Regions from separate parts of the Stenotrophomonas sp. YJH_SMC_58 genome, predicted to be linked through region 1. Evidence: riboswitches for the same ligand, from Rfam matches in the RefSeq annotation. Region 1 holds a riboswitch; the other holds the start of a gene.
What was found. Region 1 has a riboswitch for thiamine pyrophosphate ahead of AC5P68_RS13710 (TonB-dependent receptor). Riboswitches for the same ligand answer to the same signal wherever they lie in the genome.
Positions count from the first base shown of each region.

Region 1 (5,072 bases):
CTCGGCACCCAAGGTGCCAGATTGGCAAGAGATAAGATCCACGCCATGCGTGGATGTTCTGGGTAGATGCCGACCTTGGTCGGCACGCACGCCAACCAAGGTTGGCGACTACCGGTAGCCCAGCCACGCATGGCGTGGCCCTACCGGGTTGCCACCTGTGGCTCGCGAGCGGCGGCGCTCCATGCGCGCAGGCCGAACACGGCCAGGCCGAGGAAGAACATGTACAGCGCGGCGGTCACGTGCAGCGACTTGAACAGGTACGCACCCACATAGACCACGTCCACTGCGATCCACACCCACCAGCAGGCCACGTGGCGGCGGGCCTGCCACCATTGCCCGACCAGGCTCAGACCGGTCAGCAGCGCATCCAACCACGGCAGGGCAGCGTCGGTGAAGCCGTGCATGGCTGCACCCAGCGCCACGCCACCGCACAGGCCGATGGCCAGGTCGCGCAGCAGCGTGCCGCGTGCCAGCGGAACGATGCGGATGCTGCCCTCATCGGCGGCATGCTGTCGCCAGTTGAGCCAGCCATAGACCAGGAAACCACCGAAGGCGATCTGCAGCAGGGTGTCCGAGTACAGCTTGGCCTCGGCGAACACCAGGCCATACAGCGCCACCGACAGCAGGCCCACCGGCCACGCCGCCAGCCGGCGCCGGGCCATCAGCCAGACGCCGAGGATGCTGCACAGTGCGGAGGTCCACTCGAGCATCACGCCGCTCACAGCGCGAACGTCACCGACAGGCGGGCCTGTCGCGGTGCGCCGGGGAACAGGTAGTAGTCACCGCCGCTGCTGCCGGTATCGCGCCAGTAGAAGCGGTTGAACACGTTGTCCACCGACAGGTTCCAGGTCACTGTGCGCTCGCGCAGGCGATGCTGGAAACGCAGGCCAGCGTCGAACACTGAATAGTCCGGTGCGCGCACGCCGCCGTCGACACGTGCCACGTTGGCACCGGCATAGCGCCAGCCGCCGGTCACGTCCAGGCCCTGCACGAACGGCAGCGCGTAGGCCAGGTGCACGCTGGCGCGTACCTTCGGCACGTTCACCAGCTGATGGCCTTCATAGGCTGGCGTGCCGGTGTCGCGCGCGCGCGCCTGCAGCACGCTGGCGCTGGCCACGATCTGCAGCGCATCGGTCAGCTGGCCGTTGGCGGTCAGCTCCAGGCCGGTGTGGGTCTGCGTGCCTTCCTCGACGAAGGTGTAGCCGACGTCGCTGCTGTCCGGCTTGGCGTACTGGTACGGCTGCGAAATGCGGAACACGGCCGCGCCCAGGGTCAGCGCTTCGACCGGCACGTACTTCACGCCCACTTCCAGCTGCCGCGACTGCACCGACGGCAGGAAGGTGTCGGCGTTGCTGGTCCAGAACGGCGCTTCCTGGCCCAGCGAAATGCCGCGCACGTAGCTGGCATAGGCATTGAGCTGGTCGGTGGCCTTCCACACCACCGCGGTCTGCGGCAGGAAGCGCGACAGGCGGCTGTGCCGCTGCGGGGTGCCACGCTTGTCGTAGGCGCGCTCATCGAGGCGCACGAAGCGGCCACCGGCCAGCCACTGCCAGTCGTCACCGAAGCTCACCCGGTCCAGCGCGAAGAACGCGGTCTGGCGGCTGTCCAGGCGACGTGCGGATGGGCCCGGCATCTTCGGCGATGGCGCGAACACCGGCACCGGTGCCTCGTGGATGTTGCTGGTACCGACGTACTCGTTGACGCTCGGGCGCTTGTCCACGGTGCGGCGGAAGTAGTCGGCGCCGACGGTCAGGTGGTGACCGACGCTGCCGGTCTCGAAGCGGCCGCGCAGTTCGGCACGGGCCTGCTGGTTGCGGCGGGTGTCGTCCGGGCTGCGGTAGTCGTAGATGTCATAGTCGCCGTTGGGTGCGAAGTAGTTGCCTGGCACGCTGCCATCGGCACATTGCGCGGCGTAGTAGCAGCCGTAGGCGAAGGCGACGTTGTCATCGATCACCGAACGGCTGTGGCCGACCGATACACGTGATTGCCAGGCGTCGTTGAAGTCGTAGGTATGCAGCGCGGTGATGTTGGTGCTGGCGATATCCACCGGGCGCTGCCACGGCTGGTAGCCGAGCAGATGCTCGCGGTCGACACCGCGCGGCAGGTCACGCGCGCCCAGCAGCTGGTAGCCGGACACCGAGCGCTGCGAGCTGGTCTGGTAGTTGGCATCCACTTCCAGCTTGCCGCGCTCGCCGATCAGCCAGTCGGCGGCCAGCGAGTAGAAGTTGCGGCGGCCATCGGCGTGCTCGACGTAGGAATTGCTGGAATCCCATGCGGCATTCAGGCGGACGCCGAAGCGCGGGGTGATCCAGTGGCCGACATCGACGGCAACGTAGCGCGAGCCTTCCGAATCGGTGCCGAGCGTGGCGGTGCGCACTTCCGCCGGGCGCTTGCCGATGTAATTGATGATTCCGCCCGGCGCCATCACGCCTGCCGCCAGGCCGGCTTCACCCTTGAGGATCTCCACCGACTGCACGTTCTCCAGCGCCAGGCGTTGTTCGCCGGCGATGGACAGCCCGTTGAAGCGGTAGCCGGTGGCCGCGTCCAGTGCGAAGCCTCGGATGGCGATGTTCTGGTAGTAGCCCACCGGCGCGTAGGCATCACCCAGCGAGGCATCGTTGCTGGCCAGCTCGGACAGCGAACGTACCTGGCGACCGTCGAGGTAATCGCGCTCGAGCACGTTCATCGACGCGGGCGTGTCCTTCCAGCTGCCGCCACCGAAGGCATTCACGCGCGAGGTATCGGCCTTCGGTTTGCCGGCCTGCACGCGCACCGCCGCCAGTTCGGTCGGCGAGCGCTCGGCGCCGGTGGCAGCCGCATCGGGGGACGTTTCGGCCTCGCTGGCGTGCAGCGGCAGCGCGGCGCAGAGGGCGAGGCAGAGCAGGGTGGGGCGCAGGCAGCGGTTCATTCGGTTCGTCTTCGGACAACAAGGGAGACGAAGCGACGGCGCGCAGGTGCACCGGCCCATGACGGGGGTGTGGCTGCGGCTCAAAGCTCCCTACGCCGGTGCAAACCGGATCAGGTTCCAAGGGACTCTCTCAGCCTGGCAGATCCAGGCACCCCCGCTTCAGGTGACCATTTCACTACAAATGGTACGGATTTGCGAGCCGGCGTCCTTCAGGCTGCCGCGTGCAGCGCGTTGAGCAGTGCCTGCCCCGGGGCGGTATGGAACCACGCCGGATGGCCGAGCATGAAGGGCTGCCACGCCACATCGGCATTGGCGGTCGAGCCGGTGACGCCCTCGAAATACTCCACTTCGGATAGTGCGAAGTCGAAATGCACCATCGGCAGCAGGTCGGCCAGCAGGTGCACGCGTGCCGCCGACAGCGGAAGCACCTGGCGGTAGCCGTCGAGCAGGGCCAGCGCAATATCGATGCGCACCGCCTCCATGCCGCGCTCCAGTTCCAGCCACGCCACCGCGTTGCGCTCGATCGCCGTGGCGAGGTCGAACAGCGCACTGGTGGGCGAGGCCAGGCCGAAATCCAGCACGGTACTGATCTGCCCATCGCGCCACAGCAGGTTGGAAACGTGCCAGTCGTTGTGCGCCCACAACCGTGGCTCATCGCGCAGGCGCTCGGCCAGGCCGGCATGCCACGGCAGCACGTCGCGCTGCAACTGCGCTTCCCATGGAATGCGCGCGAGATAGCGGGCCAGCCCGGGACGCTCGTGCAGCCCTGCCTTGATGGCCGCGATCGGATCGTCAGCACGGATCAGATCGTCGCGCGCGACCAGCACATGGGTGCTGCGTTGGGGCGCGTGGTAGCTGGCGGCGGCCCGGTGCAGCTGCGCGAGTGTGCGCCCGGCTTCGCGGGCCTGCGCGACATCGGTCAGCAGCGACCACGACACGGCGTCGCGGTACAGGTCCTCGCCGACGCCGATCGCATGCAGCTCGAACGTCCATTCGCCATGTTCGGCCGCAGTGTGGCCATCGGCCGCTGGCAGCACCTGCACCACCGGTACGCCCGCTGCGGCGAGATGGGCGATGAAGCGATGCTCTTCTTCCAGGCAGGCCGTGCTGCGCACGCTGTGGTGGTGGCGCTTGATGAACACCGCGCCTTCCACGCCGTTGACGATGGCGGCAGCCGACAGCGGCCGCGGGCTGTGCCAGCGCGGTTCGCTGCGCTCGTCCAGCTGCGGGTAGTGCTGGCGCAGCCACGCGATGTCCGCCGCGCTGATCGGTGGCCAGTCGGCAGCGACCTCGTCGTTGTTGAGGCCCTGCACGCGGTGGGAGGAAGAAGTCATGCCGCAGCCCCAGTGGGGAAAGTCACATCCAAGGCTGCGCATTCAACGCCATGCACGCGGCCAACGCAAACGGGCGGGTCATCGACCCGCCCGTCCGTGCATCGGCATGGGAGATGCCGCGCTGCTTACCAGCCGCGATGGCGACCGCGGTCGTGGTAGTAGCGGTTGTCGTAGTAGCGCTCGCGCTGCCAGCGACGGTCATCACCGCGGTCGTAGTAGCCGCTGCGGTAGTAGCCACGGTCGTAACGGCGATCGTAGCGGTCGTCGTAACGGCGATTGTCGTAGTAACGGCGGTCGCGGCGGTCGGAGGTGGTCAAGTTGCCGATCGCGCCGCCGGCCACGGCGCCGCCGACGGTGGCAGCGGGATCGCCGTTGGAGAGCAGGTTGCCGGCCACGCCACCGACCACGGCGCCGACCAGGGTGCGCTTGTCCTTCCTCGACATCGCGCTGGCATCGCTGACCACGGCGACACCGGCAACCAGTGCCAGGGCCATCGCCAGACCACGGAAGCTGAGTGTGGAAGTACTGAGCATGTTCGTTCTCCTGTGAGGTGCATGCCACGCTGGGCAGGGAGGGCGCGGGCGCCCCGGCTGCCGTGGAGACCACGCTGACGTTCCAACATTGCCGGAACATTGCCTGGTCCACCGTGCGGCTTGCGCATTCATCTAGCGGCAGGCGGCATGAAGCAAGGCTGAAAGCGGCCTCGGCCGCTCAGCTGGCAGAAAGGGAAAAGGCCACGCGGACGTGGCCCTCCCTTCTCTGCCAAGGCGTTGCGGGCTTAGACGCCCATCGCCTTCTGTGCCTGCCGGGCCTGCTCCTGCTGGGCGTCC
Region 1 covers NZ_JCAFSW010000010.1:86-5,157, forward strand. Annotated here, with positions in the region: gene pnuC (nicotinamide riboside transporter PnuC) at 141-710, opposite strand; gene AC5P68_RS13710 (TonB-dependent receptor) at 719-2,908, opposite strand; TPP riboswitch at 2,979-3,074, opposite strand; gene AC5P68_RS13715 (phosphotransferase enzyme family protein) at 3,118-4,242, opposite strand; gene AC5P68_RS13720 (glycine zipper 2TM domain-containing protein) at 4,368-4,775, opposite strand; gene AC5P68_RS13725 (peptidoglycan-binding protein) at 5,021-5,072, opposite strand, start outside.

Region 2 (5,072 bases), on a different contig from region 1:
TCGCATCGTGTTCGCCGATGGGCCTTATGGCGGGTACCAGGCGATCATGCGCGATCCCGAGAGCGGGGTTTACTACGGCGCTTCGGAGAGCCGCAAGGACGGGCAGGCGGCGGGGTATTGAGGTTTCCCGGCCACCGGGCTGAGCCCCCTCTGCGGTGGTGGTTCGTGGAAGCGGGATCATGTGATTGGGCCGGGCGGGTGGGCTGTTCGGGGGACGCCGTGAATCCGTCCCTGGAGGCTTGGCAGCCGCATCCATGCGGCTGACACCCCCGCCCAGCCCACCCGCCCGGCCCCTGACAGTTTCCGTGGCCGCCACCGCAGGAAGAAAAGGAAGAAGATCAAAAGCAAAGGCAACAGCAACAGCCGCGCGCTGTGGGTTGGGGTCGGATCCGTTTTCCGAAGGAAAACGGATCCGACCCCTTCTTGTTTTCCGATACACCTCATCCACGCATAGCGTGGAAAACCCACCGTCACACGGAAACTGTCGGGGGTGGGGCGGCGTGGGCTGGCAGGACCGTTGGCGCCATGGGCCCGAGGCATGCCTCGGGCGGGTTGGGCAGGATGCCCAACCCCGGTCTTGCCATGTGCGCAGGACAGCGCACACGAGCAAGGCGCCATCGAGCCCCCAGGGATGGGTTTACGGCGTGTCCTGCCAGCCCACACCGCCCCGCCAAACTAGCAGCAACCCAGAGCTGCTTTTGAGGTTGCTGTTGTCGTTGCTTGAGAAAAGCGGTGCAGCCGCAGGCTGCAAAACAACCCTCAATCCTGATCGTGCGCGCGCGCTGCCTCGGCCTGCGTCTCCTCCTGCGCCGCCATCTCGCGTGCGATCCACGCATCGATCATGTGCCGCTGGCGCTGCGCCTGCCGTCGCTCGCGGGTGTACTCCTGGTCCAGCACCCGATACAGCGACACCATCACAAGAAGCATCAGCAGCGCGAACGGCAGCGCAGTGATGGTGATCATGCCCTGCAGCGCCTCCAGTCCCCCTGCCAACAGCAAGGAACCCGCCACGAGCGCAATGCCGACACCCCACGCCACTTTGTGCTTGCGCAATGGCTCGCCCGCGTCGTCCGTGGACATGCTGGCCAGCACAAGTACCGCAGAATCAGCCGAGGTCACGAAGAAGATCATCAGTAGCACCAGCGCAATGCACGACAGCAGCAACGGCAGCGGCAGGCTGTCGAACATAGTGAACAGCACCGTTTCATAGCCGTTGCCCAGTGCCTGCAGCAGGTCGGCCTGGCCGAAGATCTGCATCCAGATCGCGGTGCCACCGAACACCGAGAACCAGAAGAAGCCCAGCAGCGTCGGTGCCAGCACCACGCCGATCACGAACTCGCGAACGCTGCGACCGCGCGAGATGCGCGCGATGAACGAACCGACGAACGGTGCCCAGGAAATCCACCAGGCCCAGTAGAAGATCGTCCAGTCCGCGACCCAGGTGCTGGACGAGAACGGTGACATGCGCAGGCTCATCGTCACCAGCTGGTTGAGATAGGAGCCCAGCGTCGTGGTGAACGTGTTGAAGATCGCGCCAGTCGGGCCGAGTACCAGCACCAGCGCCAGCAGCAGCGCCGCCAGTGCAAGGTTGAAGTTGGACAGCCATTTCATGCCGCGGCCGACGCCGCTGAGCGTGGACGCCATGTACAGAACGAAGGCCACCGCAATGATCGTCAACTGCAGCGGAACGCCCGCCTGCACGCCGAATACGCGTTCCACGCCGGCTGCGATCTGCACCGTGCCGAAGCCCAGTGCTGTAGCCACGCCAACCGCAGTGGCGACGACAGCGGAGATGTTGACCACATGCCCGATCCAGCCACGATGGTGACGTCCGATGATCGGTTGCAGCATGTCGCTGATCTGGCCACGGCCGTTGCGGTTGAATTGGAACCAGGCCATTGCCAGGCCGATCAGCGCATAGATGGCCCACGGGTGCAGGCCCCAATGGAAGAACACGTAGCGCATGGCAGCACGGGCAGCGTCCATGCTTTCGGGTGCCAGCCCTTCCGGCGGCTTGCTGAAATGCGAGATGGGCTCGGCCGCACCCCAGAACACCAGGCCGATGCCCATGCCGGCGGCGAACAGCATCGACATCCAGCTGGCACGCGAGAACTCGGGTTCGGCGTCCTCGCCGCCGATGCGCAGGTTGCCGAAGCGGCCGAACGCCAGGTACATCAGGAACACCAGCGCCAGGAACACCACCAGCAGGTACAGCCAGCCGACACTGCGGATGACTTCTGCCAGCATCGACTGGACCACTGTGTTGAATGGGCCGGGGGCGATACCGGCGAGCAGCACCAGCAGCAGAACCAGTGCGATGGAAACGCGAAACACCATGAAGGAGCTTCTCCGATCAAGGGGGATTGAGGGGAGCGAGCAGAGCTTGCGGCGAAGGGCCGGCGGCATGCAGCATGGACCGGGCAGGGGCCGCGAAGGCGGCGGGGAACGCATCGATCTCAGCGACGCGATGGCGTGCACGTTACTGAACGCGACGTCATGGTTCCGTTAACGAATGGCGACCTGGTCCCGGAGGCGGGCGGTCTATGCTCTAATGCGCACCAAGAAGCGGGGGTACCGGGCCATGTGGCCACGGTTGAGACAGTCCCTTGGAACCTGATCCGGCTCATACCGGCGTAGGGAAGCTTTGCAATGCAGCCGTGCCCGGACTCCGCCCAAGGACCGTCCGTGCGCGGGTGCCGTGCGCCGCCGCTTCGTCCCTGACCTTCCTGGACGATGCCCGATGAACGCACAGCTCTCCGCCCTGCAGCAACAGGCCCAGCAACTCTCCGCATCCGTGACCCGGCCCATTCCCGGCTCGCGCAAGATCCACGTGCCTGGTTCACGCCCGGATCTGCAGGTGCCGATGCGCGAGATCGCGCTGACCCGTACGCCGACGTTGTTCGGCGGCGAAGAGAATGCGCCGGTGACCGTTTACGACACGTCGGGCCCGTACACCGACCCGGAGGTGCGCATCGATCTGTCCGCCGGTTTGCCGGCACTGCGTCGCGGCTGGGTGGAAGAGCGCGGTGATACCGAGCAGCTTGAAGGACTGAGTTCTTCGTTCGGCCGCGATCGCGAGCATGACCCGAAGCTTGACGCGGTGCGTTTCCCCGCGCGCAGCCTGCCACGCCGTGCACGTGCCGGTGCCAACGTCACCCAGATGCATTACGCGCGCCGCGGCATCATCACGCCGGAAATGGAATTCGTCGCCATCCGCGAGAACCAGCGGCTGGACGCGATCCGCGATGCGGGCCTGCTGCAGCAGCACCCGGGCGAGGCCTTCGGTGCGTCGATCCAGAAAGTCATCACCCCGGAGTTCGTGCGCGACGAGATTGCACGTGGCCGTGCGGTGCTGCCCAACAACATCAACCACCCGGAAAGCGAGCCGATGATCATCGGCCGCAATTTCCTGACCAAGATCAACGCCAACATCGGCAACAGCGCGGTGTCTTCCGGCATCGCCGAGGAAGTGGAGAAGCTGGTGTGGGCGATCCGCTGGGGCGGTGACACGGTGATGGACCTGTCCACCGGCAAGCACATCCACGAGACGCGCGAATGGATCATCCGCAACTCGCCGGTGGCGATCGGTACCGTGCCGATCTACCAGGCCCTGGAGAAGGTTGACGGCCGCGCCGAGGCACTGACCTGGGAGATCTTCCGTGACACCCTGATCGAGCAGGCCGAGCAGGGCGTGGACTACTTCACCATCCACGCCGGCGTGCTGCTGCGCTACGTGCCGCTTACCGCCAAGCGTGTCACCGGCATCGTCAGCCGCGGCGGCTCGATCATGGCCAAGTGGTGCCTGGCGCATCACAAGGAGAACTTCCTCTACACGCATTTCGAAGACATCTGCGAAATCATGAAGGCCTACGACGTGACCTTCTCGCTGGGCGACGGGCTGCGCCCGGGTTGCATCGCTGATGCCAACGACGCGGCGCAGTTCGGCGAACTGGAAACGCTGGGTGAACTGACGAAGATCGCCTGGAAACACGATGTGCAGACCATGATCGAAGGCCCCGGCCACGTGCCGATGCAGCTGATCAAGGAAAACATGGACAAGCAGCTGCGCGAATGCGGCGAAGCGCCGTTCTACACGCTGGGGCCGCTGACGACCGACATCGCGCCGGGCTACGACCACATCACCAGTGCGATCGGCGCGGCGATGATCGGCTGGTTTGGCACGGCCATGCTCTGCTACGTGACGCCGAAGGAGCACCTGGGCCTGCCCAACCGCCAGGACGTGCGCGACGGCATCATGGCTTACCGCATTGCCGCGCACGCGGCCGACCTGGCCAAGGGTCATCCGGGCGCGCAGGTACGCGACAACGCGCTGAGCAAGGCGCGCTTCGAGTTCCGCTGGGAGGACCAGTTCCACCTGGGCCTGGATCCGGAAAAGGCCAAGGAATTCCACGACGAGACGCTGCCGAAGGACGCGCACAAGCTGGCCCACTTCTGCTCGATGTGCGGACCGCACTTCTGTTCGATGAAGATCACCCAGGACGTGCGCGACTACGCCGAGGCCGGCATGAAGGAGAAGTCGCAGGAGTTCCGTGCTGGCGGGGCCGAGGTCTACCGCCAGGGGTGACGGGTAACGGGTAGTGCCGGCCGCCGGCCGGCATTCCGTCGTGCACGGGACCGGGGGGAGTGCTGGCCAATGGCCGGCACTACCGTTCATCACGCCGCGCCCGGCTATCCTCCGCGCATCGCCCAGGGGAAAGGACGCCATGCCCGTTGCCACGACCACCCGCTGGCTGGCCATCGCCCGCCGCCATCCTTCGGCCTGGCTCCTGGCCGCCCAGTTGATCGCGGTACTGCTGTATCCCGCCCTCGATGACACCGCCGCTGGCCGGGCGGCGCTGGGCATGTTCGGCATGGCGGTACTCGGCCTGGCGCTGTGGGTGGTCCAGCGCAGTCCGCTGGGCACGTGGCTGGCATTGCTGCTGGCCATTCCATCGGTGGTGTTCTCGCTGGCTGGCGCCCTGCTGGACCGCAGCGCGCTGCTGACCACCGCGCAGCTGCTGGAAAGCCTGCTGTACTTCTATACGGCCGGGGCATTGATCGCCTACATGCTG
Region 2 covers NZ_JCAFSW010000001.1:442,443-447,514, reverse strand. Annotated here, with positions in the region: gene ggt (gamma-glutamyltransferase) at 1-121, shown strand, start outside; gene AC5P68_RS01940 (BCCT family transporter) at 760-2,337, opposite strand; TPP riboswitch at 2,558-2,658, shown strand; gene thiC (phosphomethylpyrimidine synthase ThiC) at 2,741-4,585, shown strand; gene AC5P68_RS01930 (ion channel) at 4,725-5,072, shown strand, end outside.
Region 2: linked by a shared signal. The riboswitch ahead of thiC (phosphomethylpyrimidine synthase ThiC) and the one ahead of AC5P68_RS13710 (TonB-dependent receptor) in region 1 are both predicted to bind thiamine pyrophosphate.